4 regions of the Enterobacter sp. JH25 genome follow, and region 1 is predicted to be linked to each of the others. Evidence: predicted binding sites of a transcription regulator. Region 1 holds the regulator's gene; each other region holds the start of a gene.
The links. The regulator CRP, encoded in region 1, controls carbon source genes, mostly activating them, when cyclic AMP is high. The targets are predictions, from matches to a motif close to ATGTGANNNNNNTCACAT.
Positions count from the first base shown of each region.

Region 2: a site for CRP is predicted at 2,015-2,032, ahead of azuC (stress response protein AzuC). Genes of this name have one in related genera too.
Region 3: a site for CRP is predicted at 1,239-1,256, ahead of yrbN (protein YrbN). Genes of this name have one in related genera too.
Region 4: a site for CRP is predicted at 2,111-2,128, ahead of deoC (deoxyribose-phosphate aldolase). Genes of this name have one in related genera too.

Region 1 covers NZ_CP091319.1:4,265,985-4,269,107, reverse strand. Annotated here, with positions in the region: gene L2Y28_RS20630 (YccS/YhfK family putative transporter) at 1-928, opposite strand, end outside; gene crp (cAMP-activated global transcriptional regulator CRP) at 986-1,618, opposite strand; gene L2Y28_RS20620 (OsmC family protein) at 1,929-2,333, shown strand; gene L2Y28_RS20615 (phosphoribulokinase) at 2,419-3,123, opposite strand, start outside.
Region 2 covers NZ_CP091319.1:2,764,678-2,767,800, forward strand. Annotated here, with positions in the region: gene L2Y28_RS13285 (anaerobic C4-dicarboxylate transporter) at 98-1,441, shown strand; gene L2Y28_RS13290 (DUF2766 family protein) at 1,522-1,773, opposite strand; gene azuC (stress response protein AzuC) at 1,880-1,963, opposite strand; gene L2Y28_RS13300 (MFS transporter) at 2,178-3,123, shown strand, end outside.
Region 3 covers NZ_CP091319.1:4,089,592-4,092,714, forward strand. Annotated here, with positions in the region: gene L2Y28_RS19660 (DEAD/DEAH family ATP-dependent RNA helicase) at 1-1,159, opposite strand, end outside; gene yrbN (protein YrbN) at 1,152-1,232, opposite strand; gene nlpI (lipoprotein NlpI) at 1,340-2,224, opposite strand; gene pnp (polyribonucleotide nucleotidyltransferase) at 2,335-3,123, opposite strand, start outside.
Region 4 covers NZ_CP091319.1:647,839-650,961, reverse strand. Annotated here, with positions in the region: gene deoA (thymidine phosphorylase) at 1-1,100, opposite strand, end outside; gene deoC (deoxyribose-phosphate aldolase) at 1,201-1,980, opposite strand; gene L2Y28_RS03160 (YjjI family glycine radical enzyme) at 2,244-3,123, shown strand, end outside.

The DNA of each region.
Region 1 (3,123 bases):
CCGCGTGCTGACGCGCAATCTTTTCCAGCGCGCCGAGCTGTTTGTCCATGTTAAAGCGCGTCGGATAGCGGTGATAGAGGATATCGTCAGCCAGCACCCGCAGGCGCGCCGCGACGGTCTGCGCGTTCCAGCGGATCACCGCTTCCGCATGGCTGCGCTCCACCAGCTTTTGCACCTCTTCCGGATTATGAAGGCTGACGGAAATATGCTCCTGCAAATCCAGCCCGACCTGGAAGGTACGCAGCAGCCGCTTATATTCATGATTTTTGTTGGCGGCAAGCATGTGCAACTGCTGATAGCACTGGCTGATCAGATCCACCACTTTTTGCTGGCGTGCCAGCAGCGGCGGCAGGGATTTTTCCGGGTCGGTATGTTGCGTGAGCAGGGTGTATTTTGCTTCGCAGTATTCAGCAAGCTGCACGTAGAGCAGGCTCAGGGATTCGCGAAGCGGCTGTTCCCGCCACAACCAGAACCAGAACCAGTTAAACAGCCCGTACCACAGCGTGCCGAGGGCGTAGATCAGCAATGGCTCCCACACCGGCATATTGCCCGCAAGGCTTAAGGTGAAGATGGCGGCAATCAGCGACGCGGGAAGCAGGCGGGCGTGCAGCGAGCTGATTTCAGCGGTTACGCCAAGCGTCATCGCCAGCACGGTCAGGATCAGCGGCAGAGGAATGTCGCGGGCCAGTAAGAGTTGCACGGCAAGGCTACAGCCGGCAAACAGGCAGCCGCCAATAATCAGGCGTTTGAAAAAGCGTTTATGCGGGGTGTCCAGACCGGCAATGTTGCAGCAGGCGGGCACGAGGGAAAACAGCAGGCCTTGCTGAAGATGTCCGAGGATCAGGCCCACGGCCACGGGAAGACACAACACCAGCGTTTGTCGCAGTGCGTAGTTAACTTCCGGGTGATAGATCAGCCTGCGCCACATAAGGAGTAGAGACAAAAACGGCGTGCCACCCTGCGGCGGCACGCCGTTTTACCGGAATTAACGGGTCCCGTAAACCACGATGGTTTTACCGTGGGCGGAGATCAGGTTCTGGTCTTCCAGCATCTTCAGGATACGGCCCACTGTTTCACGGGAGCAGCCGACGATCTGACCGATTTCCTGGCGGGTAATTTTAATTTGCATACCGTCAGGGTGGGTCATGGCGTCTGGCTGTTTCGCCAGGTTCAACAGAGTCTGCGCGATACGACCGGTCACGTCCAGGAAGGCGAGGTTACCCACCTTCTCAGAGGTCACTTGCAGACGGCGTGCCATCTGGGAAGAAAGACGCATCAGGATGTCAGGGTTGACCTGAATCAGCTGACGGAATTTCTTGTAAGAAATTTCAGCCACTTCACATGCTGTTTTTGCACGAACCCAGGCGCTACGTTCCTGGCCTTCTTCAAACAGGCCCAGTTCACCGATAAAATCGCCCTGGTTCAGATAAGAAAGGATCATCTCTTTCCCTTCTTCATCTTTGATCAGCACGGCCACCGAGCCTTTAACGATGTAATACAACGTTTCCGCTTTTTCACCCTGGTGAATCAGCGTGCTCTTTGATGGGTACTTATGAATGTGGCAATGAGACAAGAACCATTCGAGAGTCGGGTCTGTTTGCGGTTTGCCAAGCACCATGCGCTGTTATCCTCTGTTATAAGCTGTCACCAGAGTCATAAGATGCATCCGGACTCTGGGGTTGCAATCGAATTCTTACCCATACCTGGGAAGTCGGCTGTCGTAACGTTTCGCAGCCAGTAAAGTTTGATGTCCTCTGCATACATGTGTAACGTCAATGTATTACTGTAGCATCCAGAGTGTTTTAGCATAGCTTTCGCCGCGTGTCTCCTGGTGTCTCGCTTCAGCATGACGCAGGTCGCCTTCCGTTGCGAGAAATGTAACGTACACGTAATCTGTCATAAAAAATGCAACGTTGGAGTGAGTGAATATGCAAGCGCGTGTGAAATGGGTTGAAGGGTTAACGTTCCTGGGCGAGTCTGCTTCCGGGCACCAGGTTTTGATGGATGGGAACTCCGGCGATAAAGCTCCAAGCCCGATGGAAATGGTGCTGATGGCGGCAGGTGGATGCAGTGCGATCGACGTGGTGTCGATCCTGCAAAAAGGCCGTCATGACGTGACCGATTGTGAAGTGAAGCTGACGTCAGAACGTCGCGAAGAGGCGCCACGTCTGTTCACGCATATTAATCTGCACTTTATCGTCACCGGCAAAGAACTGAAGGATGCGGCGGTCTCGCGTGCGGTTGACCTGTCAGCGGAGAAATACTGCTCTGTGGCGCTAATGCTGGAGAAAGCGGTAAACATCACCCATTCGTATGAAGTGATCGAGGCTTAATTTTTGGCGGGTGGCGCTTCGCTTACCCGCCCTACAAAAGCACGCCCGTAGGCCCGGTAAGCGCAGCGCCACCGGGCAAAACAACTCACGCGATTTGCTTTCCTTCCATCAGCCGCTGCACCAGCGGTGTCATGATCAGCTCCATTGCCAGCCCCATTTTTCCCCCGGGCACCACTAACGTATTCATGTGCGAAATAAACGAACCCTGTAGCATCGCCAGCAGCCAGGGGTAATCAATGCCTTCCAGGTTGCGGAAGTGGATCACCACAAAGCTCTCGTCCAGGGAAGGGATGCTTTTTGCCGCGAACGGGTTGGAGGTGTCCACGGTGGGGACGCGCTGGAAGTTAATGTGGGTTCGGGAGAACTGCGGCGTCAGGAAGTTGATGTAATCTTCCATGGAGCGCACCACCGAGTCCATGACCGCCTCTCGCGAATGGCCGCGCTCGCTCATGTCACGCGTCAGCTTCTGGATCCACTCAAGGTTAACAATCGGCACCACCCCCACCAGCAAATCCACGTGGCGCGCCACGTCGTGCTGAGGCGTCACCACGCCGCCGTGCAATCCTTCGTAAAACAGCACGTCAGTCGGTTCCGGCAGCGGCTGCCAGGGCGTGAACGTGCCGGGGACCTGGTTCCAGGGCACGGCTTCATCGTAGGTGTGGAGATACTTGCGGGACTGCCCGGTACCGCTTTGCCCGTATTCACGGAAGGTTTGCTCCAGCAGGCCGAAGTCATTCGCCTCCGGGCCAAAATAGCTGATGTGTTTACCCAGATCGCGCGCCTTGCGGAT
Region 2 (3,123 bases), 1.5 Mb from region 1:
CTTTTGCTGACATTTAACAAATCAGATCTTGCTCCCAATGAATAACCACACAACGTGTAATGATTTGTTTAATTACATTCATTAACGAGGGAGCATCATGATCACCATTGAGTTTATTGTCATTATCCTCTGCCTGCTGGTAGGTACCCGCTTCGGCGGGATGGGCCTGGGGCTGATAAGCGGCATCGGCCTGTTTATTTTGAGTTTTGTCTTTGGTCTGCAACCCGGTAAACCGCCGGTTGACGTGATGCTCACGATCCTCGCCGTCATCGGCTGCGCGGCAACACTACAGACCGCCGGTGGCCTGAACGTGATGATGCAATTCGCAGAGCGCCTGCTGCGAAAACATCCCCAGCACATCACCCTTCTCGCGCCGTTTACCACCTGGATGTTGACCTTTCTCTGCGGGACCGGCCACGTCGTCTACACTATGTTTCCCATTATCGCGGATATCGCCCTGAAAAAAGGCATTCGCCCGGAACGGCCGATGGCGGTGGCCTCGGTGGCCTCACAGATGGCGATCACCGCCTCCCCCGTTTCCGTGGCCGTCGTTTCGCTGGTCTCAATTCTGGGTGCGCAGCACGGTATCGGCCACGCGTGGGGGATCCTCGAAATCCTCGCCGTTTCCGTACCGGCCTCACTGTCTGGCGTCGCCATTGCGGCACTGTGGAGCCTGCGCCGGGGCAAAAACCTCGCAGACGATCCTGAATTTCAGGAAAAGCTGAAAGATCCGAAACAGCGGGAGTTTATCTATGGGGGAACGGAGACGTTGATGGATCAGCGTTTCCCTAAACAGGCCTACTGGTCAACGTGGATCTTCTTCGCCGGGATTGCGGTTGTGGTCCTGCTGGGTGCGTTGCCCGAGTTGCGTCCGGCGTTTGAGATCAAAGGCAAAATGACGGCCCTGTCGATGAACCTTGTCATTCAAATGATGATGCTTATTGCCGGGGCCATCATGCTGATGACCTGTAAGGTTAATGCGTCGGCCATTTCAAACGGAGCGGTATTTAAGGCGGGGATGGTCGCCATCTTCTCGGTGTTTGGCGTGGCATGGATGAGCGATACCTTTTTCCAGGCGCATCTCGACGAACTGAAAATGGCACTGGAGGGGGTAGTGAAGAGTCATCCCTGGACGTATGCCATCGTGTTGTTTCTGGTGTCGAAACTGGTCAACAGCCAGGCCGCGGCCTTGACCGCGGTCGCCCCGATGGGGTTGATGTTAGGCATCGATCCGAAAATGCTGGTGGCCTTCTTCCCGGCCTCCTACGGCTACTTTGTGCTGCCCACCTATCCGAGCGATCTGGCCTGTATTGGATTCGATCGCTCCGGCACCACCCGCATCGGTAAATTCATCATCAACCACAGCTTTATTCTGCCGGGTCTGATTGGCGTCAGCTGTGCCTGCGTGGTGAGCTATCTGCTGGTGCAGACGTTCTTTTGAACCTTCTGCGGGCGACAGACTCTGTCGCCCTTCGACGTAAAATCAGAAAACGGTTTCTAATTTTAAAACATCGGTTTATTTTAGTGTGACTCACCCTGCGGCGTGAAGCGCAGTTCAATCAGCGCGATCGCTTTCTGGATCGCGCGGAGCGTAACCGGGTCCGCCGCAGCAGGATGATTGGTGAAATCGATGTTTTTTAGCTGGGTCGACATCTTTTCGCGTACCTCAACCGGCGCGATAACGTCAATCACATCAAGGATTTGTTTGATAACCAGCTGGCAGGCGACGACGTCAGATACCAGTTCCTGATCGGCGCTCAGGTTTTGTGACATGGGGTTCTCCTTATTCAAAGGCCGCCATAGTAGCAAAACAGACGCCCTTCCATCTCCCTCTCGTCGTCCGCAGACATAAAAAAACCTGCCGAAGCAGGTTTTTTTATCAGAACATCGCACCCGGTGGGACGTCTTTAAACGTTGTGCAGTAGTTAGCCCACATGCTTTTCAGGATTTTGCGCAGTTTCATTATGTTGCTCCAGTAACGTGTTATGCAGGTGTTATTATCAATACGCTTATAATATGACCACCATCACAAAAATCAACCATTTTGTGACCTGCATCACGGTTAATAAACCCTCAGTGCTGCCAGTTTGTTAAAAAAAGGCACGATAAATCCGCACGTTACAGACTTATAAATTCCAGTAAATTTTTATAAAATTTTTTGAGCGGGCAGGAAGAGAATGAGTGAAAACGTATCCGGCAAAGAGAGCCGTGGATTATCGCCAGCGGCACTGCTGGTGGCCGGTGCTTTCTTTATGGAGTTTCTGGACGGGACGGTGGTCGCCACCGCATTGCCGGATATGGCAAAAAGCTTCGGCGTACAGGCCGTGGATCTGAATATCGGCATCAGCGCCTACCTGATCACCCTTGCCGTGCTGATCCCCGCCAGCGGCTGGATCGCCGACCGCTTCGGCGCGCGAAAAGTATTTGCCCTCGCGCTGGCGATCTTCACGCTGGCCTCGGTATTTTGCGGCCTGTCCACCACGCTCGAGGAGTTTGTCGCAATGCGCGTCTTCCAGGGCATGGGTGGCGCGCTGATGGTGCCCGTGGGTCGCCTGGCCGTGTTACGTACAACGCCAAAGCATCAGCTCATCACGGCAATCGCCACCCTGACGTGGCCTGCGCTGGTCGCGCCGATCATCGGCCCGCCGCTGGGCGGGTTCATTACAAGCTATGCCGACTGGCGCTGGATCTTCTTTATTAATGTGCCGCTGGGGATAATCGCCATTTTGCTGGCACTGCGAATCATTCCGGACCTGCATGAAGATACGCGCCGACCGTTTGACTTGCCGGGTTTTGTGGTCACCACCCTTGCCATGGTGAGCCTGGTTTATGCGATGGAGTTGATGGGCGCAGAGCCTCTGCGGACAGAATTAACCGCCACGCTGTTTATCGTCGGTGTCGTCGCGTTGAGCCTGGCGCTTCGCCACTTTAAGCGGGCAACCTGGCCGATGATCAGGCTCGATGCGATGCAAGTGCCGACGTTTCGCGTCACCCTGTACGGCGGATCGCTGTTTCGCGCCTCCATCAGCGCGGTTCCGTTCCTGTTACCGCTGATGTTCCAGGTCGGCTTTGGCATGGACGCGTTCCATTCTGGCCTGCTGGTGCTGGCCGTTTTCGTAGGCA
Region 3 (3,123 bases), 180 kb from region 1:
ATTTTTCCAGACGGCGTTTGCCCAGCAGTTCTGCGTTTGGCAGCTCAGCTTCTGGAATGGTCAGCTTCATGGTGCGTTCAATGTTACGCAGCAGACGACGCTCGCGGTTCTCAACGAACAGCAGCGCACGGCCCGCACGACCCGCACGACCGGTACGGCCGATACGGTGAACGTAAGACTCGGAGTCCATTGGGATATCGTAGTTTACAACCAGGCTGATACGCTCAACGTCCAGACCACGTGCTGCCACGTCGGTTGCAATCAGGATATCCAGACGACCGTCTTTCAGACGCTCCAGAGTCTGCTCACGCAGCGCCTGGTTCATGTCGCCGTTCAGCGCTGCGCTGTTATAGCCGCTACGCTCCAGCGCTTCAGCCACTTCCAGGGTCGCGTTTTTGGTACGTACGAAGATAATCGCCGCATCAAAATCTTCCGCTTCCAGGAAACGGACCAGCGCTTCGTTTTTGCGCATGCCGTATACAGACCAGTAGCTCTGGCTGATGTCCGGGCGAGTGGTCACGCTAGACTGAATACGCACTTCCTGCGGCTCTTTCATGAAGCGGCGGGTAATGCGACGGATCGCTTCTGGCATGGTTGCAGAGAACAGAGCGGTCTGATGACCTTCCGGGATCTGCGCCATGATGGTTTCAACGTCTTCGATGAAGCCCATACGCAGCATTTCGTCTGCTTCATCCAGTACCAGGCCGCTCAGCTTAGAGAGGTCCAGGGTACCGCGCTTCAGGTGATCCAGCAGACGGCCCGGCGTACCGACAACAATCTGTGGGCCCTGGCGCAGGGCGCGTAACTGCACGTCATAACGCTGGCCGCCGTACAGGGCTACCACGTTTACGCCGCGCATATGTTTAGAGAATTCCGTCATTGCTTCAGCAACCTGAACAGCCAGTTCACGGGTTGGAGCCAGGACGAGGATCTGCGGTGCACGCAGGTCCGGATCAATGTTGTTCAGCAGCGGCAGCGAGAATGCTGCGGTTTTACCGCTACCGGTCTGGGCCATGCCCAGCACGTCACGACCAGAAAGCAGGTGTGGGATACACTCAGCCTGGATCGGAGATGGTTTTTCGTAACCCAGATCGTTAAGGGCTTCAAGGATAGGAGCCTTCAGGCCCAGATCTGCAAAAGTGGTTTCGAATTCAGCCATGTAGTACAAGTGCCTCGATATTAATGGCGGCCAGTCTACTTAGCTCATCGTGAAAATGATTAGCAATTTTCATTGAAAAGTGTGAACCGGCTCAAATTAGGTGTATTGACGAACAACAACGCCCTCACCAGTGAAGGTGATGGCAATCAAAAGATTACGGGCTGATGTTTATGTCGTCAGCTATTGCTGGTCCGATTCTGCCAGGTCGTCTTGCTCCTGGCCCAAGAGCGATAATTCCAACAATGCATAACGGTGCTCAACGAAGTTATGTACGTTGTTAGCAACCGCTAATTTGAACAGTGCCGTAGCGCTGTCCATATCCCCCAGACTTAGGTAGTACTTACCTAAATAGAAGTTGGTTTCACTGAGATGCTCAGCGAGCGAGGTGTTATCCGTTGCGTCCGCCTTGAGGCGTTCCATCAGCGTTGCTTCGCTAATGTTGCCCAGGTAGAACTCGACAATGTTCCATCCCCACTGTTCCTTGTCCGATTTCTCGAAGCGCTGTTTCAGTGCTTCTTTGGCCTGCTTCTCATCGAGCTTCTGCTCAACGATGTAAAGCCACAGGCTGCGGAAAGGATCATTAGGATCGTCTTGATAAAACGCCAGCAGATCATCTTGCGCTAACTTATCACGACCGCCGTAATACAATGCGATACCGCGATTCAAGTGCGCGTAGTTGTAAGTTGGATCAAGCTCAAGTACAGAATCAAACGCTTCATAGGCAGCATCAAAATTGCCTGCCTGCGTTAAATAAATGCCTAAGTAATTGAATACTTCAGGCATATCAGGTCGAATTGCCAGCGCTTGTGAAAAATCATTTCGCGCTAATGCCCTCAGACCGAGACTATCATACAACACTCCGCGCTCATATAAAAGCTGTGCGCGTTCGTCATCGGTTAAAGCCCGACTGGCAAGTATTTGTTCCATGCGTGCCAGAATCACTTCCTGCTGCAAAGTCGGTTGCAATGGCACTGCGAGGACTTCGCTCTTACGCCAGGCAGAGTTGCTGCATCCTGCCAGCGTTAAAGCTGTCGCAACGAAACACCAGCGCAAAAAAGGCTTCATTTCCCACTCCCGAAGACAACTATTGGATGAACGTCCTGTCCCCCGGCGGCTTAACAAGGCGTCCTGCCTGATAATAAGCCCTCCGCCTGCGCGGAGGGCAAATGGCAACCTTACTCGCCTTGCTGTTCGGCAGCCGGAGCTTCCGGCGCCGCAGCAGGCTGAGACTGCTCGGTTGCTTCTTTAATGCTCAGACGGATACGGCCCTGGCGGTCAACTTCCAGAACTTTCACCGGTACTTCCTGACCCATTTGCAGGTAATCGGTCACTTTCTCAACGCGCTTGTCAGCGATCTGAGAGATATGTACCAGACCTTCTTTACCGCCACCGATGGCAACGAATGCGCCAAAGTCAACGATACGGGTCACTTTACCATTGTAGATACGGCCCACTTCGATTTCTGCTGTAATCTCTTCGATACGGCGGATAGCATATTTCGCTTTCTCACCGTCGGTTGCTGCGATTTTCACAGTACCGTCATCTTCGATTTCGATGGTGGTGCCCGTTTCTTCGGTCAGTGCACGGATAACAGAACCGCCCTTACCGATAACATCTTTGATCTTGTCTGGATTGATCTTGATGGTGTGAATACGCGGAGCGAATTCAGAGATATCACCGCGTGGTGCGTTGATAGCCTGTTCCATCACGCCCAGGATGTGCAGACGCGCACCTTTAGCCTGGTTCAGAGCAACCTGCATGATCTCTTTAGTGATACCTTCAATTTTGATATCCATCTGCAGGGCAGAGATACCGTCGCGGGAACCCGCCACTTTGAAGTCCATATCACCCAGGTGGTCTTCGTCACCCAGAATGTCAGACAGAACAACGAAGTTGTCGCCTTCTTTCACCAGACCCATTGCGATACCCGCAACGGCGGCTTTGATCGGCACGCCTGCATCCAT
Region 4 (3,123 bases), 1.1 Mb from region 1:
CCCATAGACACGACCGCCATGCCGAGCGCGCGGGTATCCATAGCCGAGACAAAGCCTTCACTGTCCGCATAGACCGCTTTGCTGAGCATCGCGGTGGGCAGGTATTTCGCGTAGTTTTCCACGAAGTCGGTCGGGCCTTTCTGCGCCGCCACCATCCGACCAAAGATCTCCGCCGCTTTGCCGTTGTCCAGCACAGCCTGAAGCTTCGCGCGGGCTTCCGCGTCGTCTTTGGCCAGCTTGCCGGAGATTAACATCTCAACGCACAGCGCCATGGTGACATCGAACAGGCGCGGGTTACGGTATTCGCCTGTGAGGAACTGCACGGCCTCGCGGACTTCAACGGCGTTACCGGCGCTGGACGCCAGCACCTGGTTCATGTCCGTCAGCAGTGCGGTGGTGCGCACGCCCGCGCCGTTGGAAACGCCAACGATCGCTTCAGCCAGCGCCTCAGAGAGTTCATAGGTCGGCATAAACGCGCCGCTGCCCACTTTCACATCCATCACCAGCGCGTCCAGCCCTTCCGCCAGCTTTTTGGCGAGGATAGAGGCGGTGATCAGCGGGATGGAGTCTACGGTCGCGGTAATGTCACGCGTCGCGTAGAAACGCTTGTCTGCTGGCGCAAGAGAGCTGGTCTGGCCGATAATCGCCACGCCAACGTCTTTAATAATGTCGCGGAAGCGGTTGTCATCCGGGAAGATATCGAAGCCCGGAATGGCTTCCAGTTTGTCGAGCGTACCGCCGGTATGACCCAGGCCGCGCCCGGAAATCATCGGGATGTAACCGCCGCAGGCTGCCACCATCGGGCCAAGCATCAGGGAGGTCACGTCGCCCACACCGCCGGTGGAGTGTTTGTCCACAATCGGGCCGTTGAGGTTAAGGCTTTTCCAGTCCAGAACGGTTCCTGAATCTCGCATCGCCATGGTCAGGGACACGCGCTCAGGCATCGACATATCGTGGAAGAAAATGGTCATCGCCAGAGCCGCAATCTGCCCTTCAGAGATGGTGTTATCACGAATGCCGTTGATAAAGAAGCGGATCTCTTCGTCGCTTAATGCATGACCATCACGTTTTTTACGAATAATTTCTTGTGCGAGAAACACGGTAACCTCCATGCGGAATCGGGTGAATGGCGGCGGGTATGTTGACCCGCCCTACGATCCTGTAGGCCGGGTTAGCGTAGCGCCACCCGGCAATTCAAACTTAGTAGCTGCTTGCGCTCTTACCGTCACCGTGACCCAGCGCTTTCAGCAGGCTGGCCAGCAGGCTGGACGCGCCGAAGCGGTAGTGGCGGGAGTCCGCCCAGTCGGCGCCGAACAGCTCGTCGGCAATCGCCAGAAACTGCTGCGCGTCTTCTGCGGTACGCACGCCGCCTGCCGGTTTGAAGCCAACGGTTTTGGACACGCCCATATCACGGATAACTTCCATCATGATGCGCGCGCTTTCCGGAGTCGCGTTGACCGGCACTTTACCGGTAGAGGTTTTAATGAAATCCGCGCCCGCTTTGATAGCGATTTCAGACGCTTTACGAATCAGCGCCTCTTCTTTCAGCTCGCCGGTTTCGATGATCACTTTAAGCAGCACGTTTGCCGCCGCACATGCGTCTTTACAGGCTTTCACCAGGTCAAAACCGACCTGCTCGTTGCCGGCGATCAGCGCGCGGTACGGGAAAACCACGTCAACTTCGTCTGCGCCGTACGCAATCGCAGCGCGGGTTTCCGCCAGCGCGATCTCGATGTCGTCATTACCGTGCGGGAAGTTAGTCACGGTCGCAATGCGCACGTCCGGCGTGCCCTGTTCTTTCAGCGTTTTGCGGGCAATCGGGATAAAACGCGGGTAGATACAGACGGCGGCGGTATTACCCACTGGCGTTTTTGCCTGATGGCACAGGGCGATGACTTTTTCATTGGTGTCGTCATCATTCAGGGTGGTCAGGTCCATCAGTTTCAACGCGCGCAGGCTGCTTGCAGTTAAATCGGTCATAACATTCTCCAACGGCAGTGCCGTATAAATTTTACCTTGCGGGTCTGTGAGTATTCTAACATTCACCCGCATCCACACTTCGACATTCATCACAGTTAATGAAAACTGTGTGCAAATTTGCATTACTGTAATGAGATCTTCTTCAAACTTTCATGCGTCAACCGCCGACAAAAACAGCGATACCCCCTGTCGGATCAAAAGCCCCGGCAGGCTGGCTTCTTACAATTCGTTCACCATCCGCAGAACCCTCAAGGAAGTTGAACATGCCCGACGCCCTGCAACAACGTTGCCTGCACATTGTGACCAGCCCGGTGTTAACCCCGGAACAAAAACGTCATTTTCTGGCGCTGGAAGCGGAGAACAATCTGTTCTATCCCGCTCTGCCAGAGGCGGCCCGCGCCGCGCTGGACGAGGGATACATCTGCGACATGTTCGAAGGTCATGCGCCTTACAAACCGCGGTACGTGCTGCCGGACTACGCTAAATTTCTGGCTAACGGCTCAGAATGGCTGGAGCTGGAAGGGGCGAAAGATCTGGATGATGCCCTCTCACTGCTCACTATCCTTTATCACCATGTTCCGTCCGTCACATCGATGCCAGTCTATCTGGGTCAGCTCGATGAGATACTCAACCCATATGTTAAAATTCTAACACAGGATGAAATCGATAGCCGAATAAAACGTTTCTGGCGTTACCTGGACAGAACCCTGCCCGATGCCTTTATGCATGCCAATATCGGCCCGGCGGATACGCCCGTCACGCGTGCTATTTTGCGAGCGGACGCAGATCTGAAGCAGGTCGCGCCGAACCTGACCTTTATTTACGACCCGGACGTCACCCCTGACGATCTGCTGCTGAGCGTGGCGAAAAACATTTGTGAGTGCAGTAAGCCGCATATTTCCAATGGCCCGGTGAATGATAAAATTTTCACAAAAGGTCGTTATGGCGTGGTGAGCTGTTACAACTCCCTGCCGCTGGCGGGCGGCGGCAGCACGCTGGTGCGCCTTAACCTGAAAGCGATTGCGGAGCACAGCCGCTCACCGGAAGACTTTTTCACCCGTACCCTTCCCCACTACTGCCAGCAACAAATCGCGATCATTAATGCGCGCTGCGATTTTTTATATGAACAATCCGGCTTCTTTG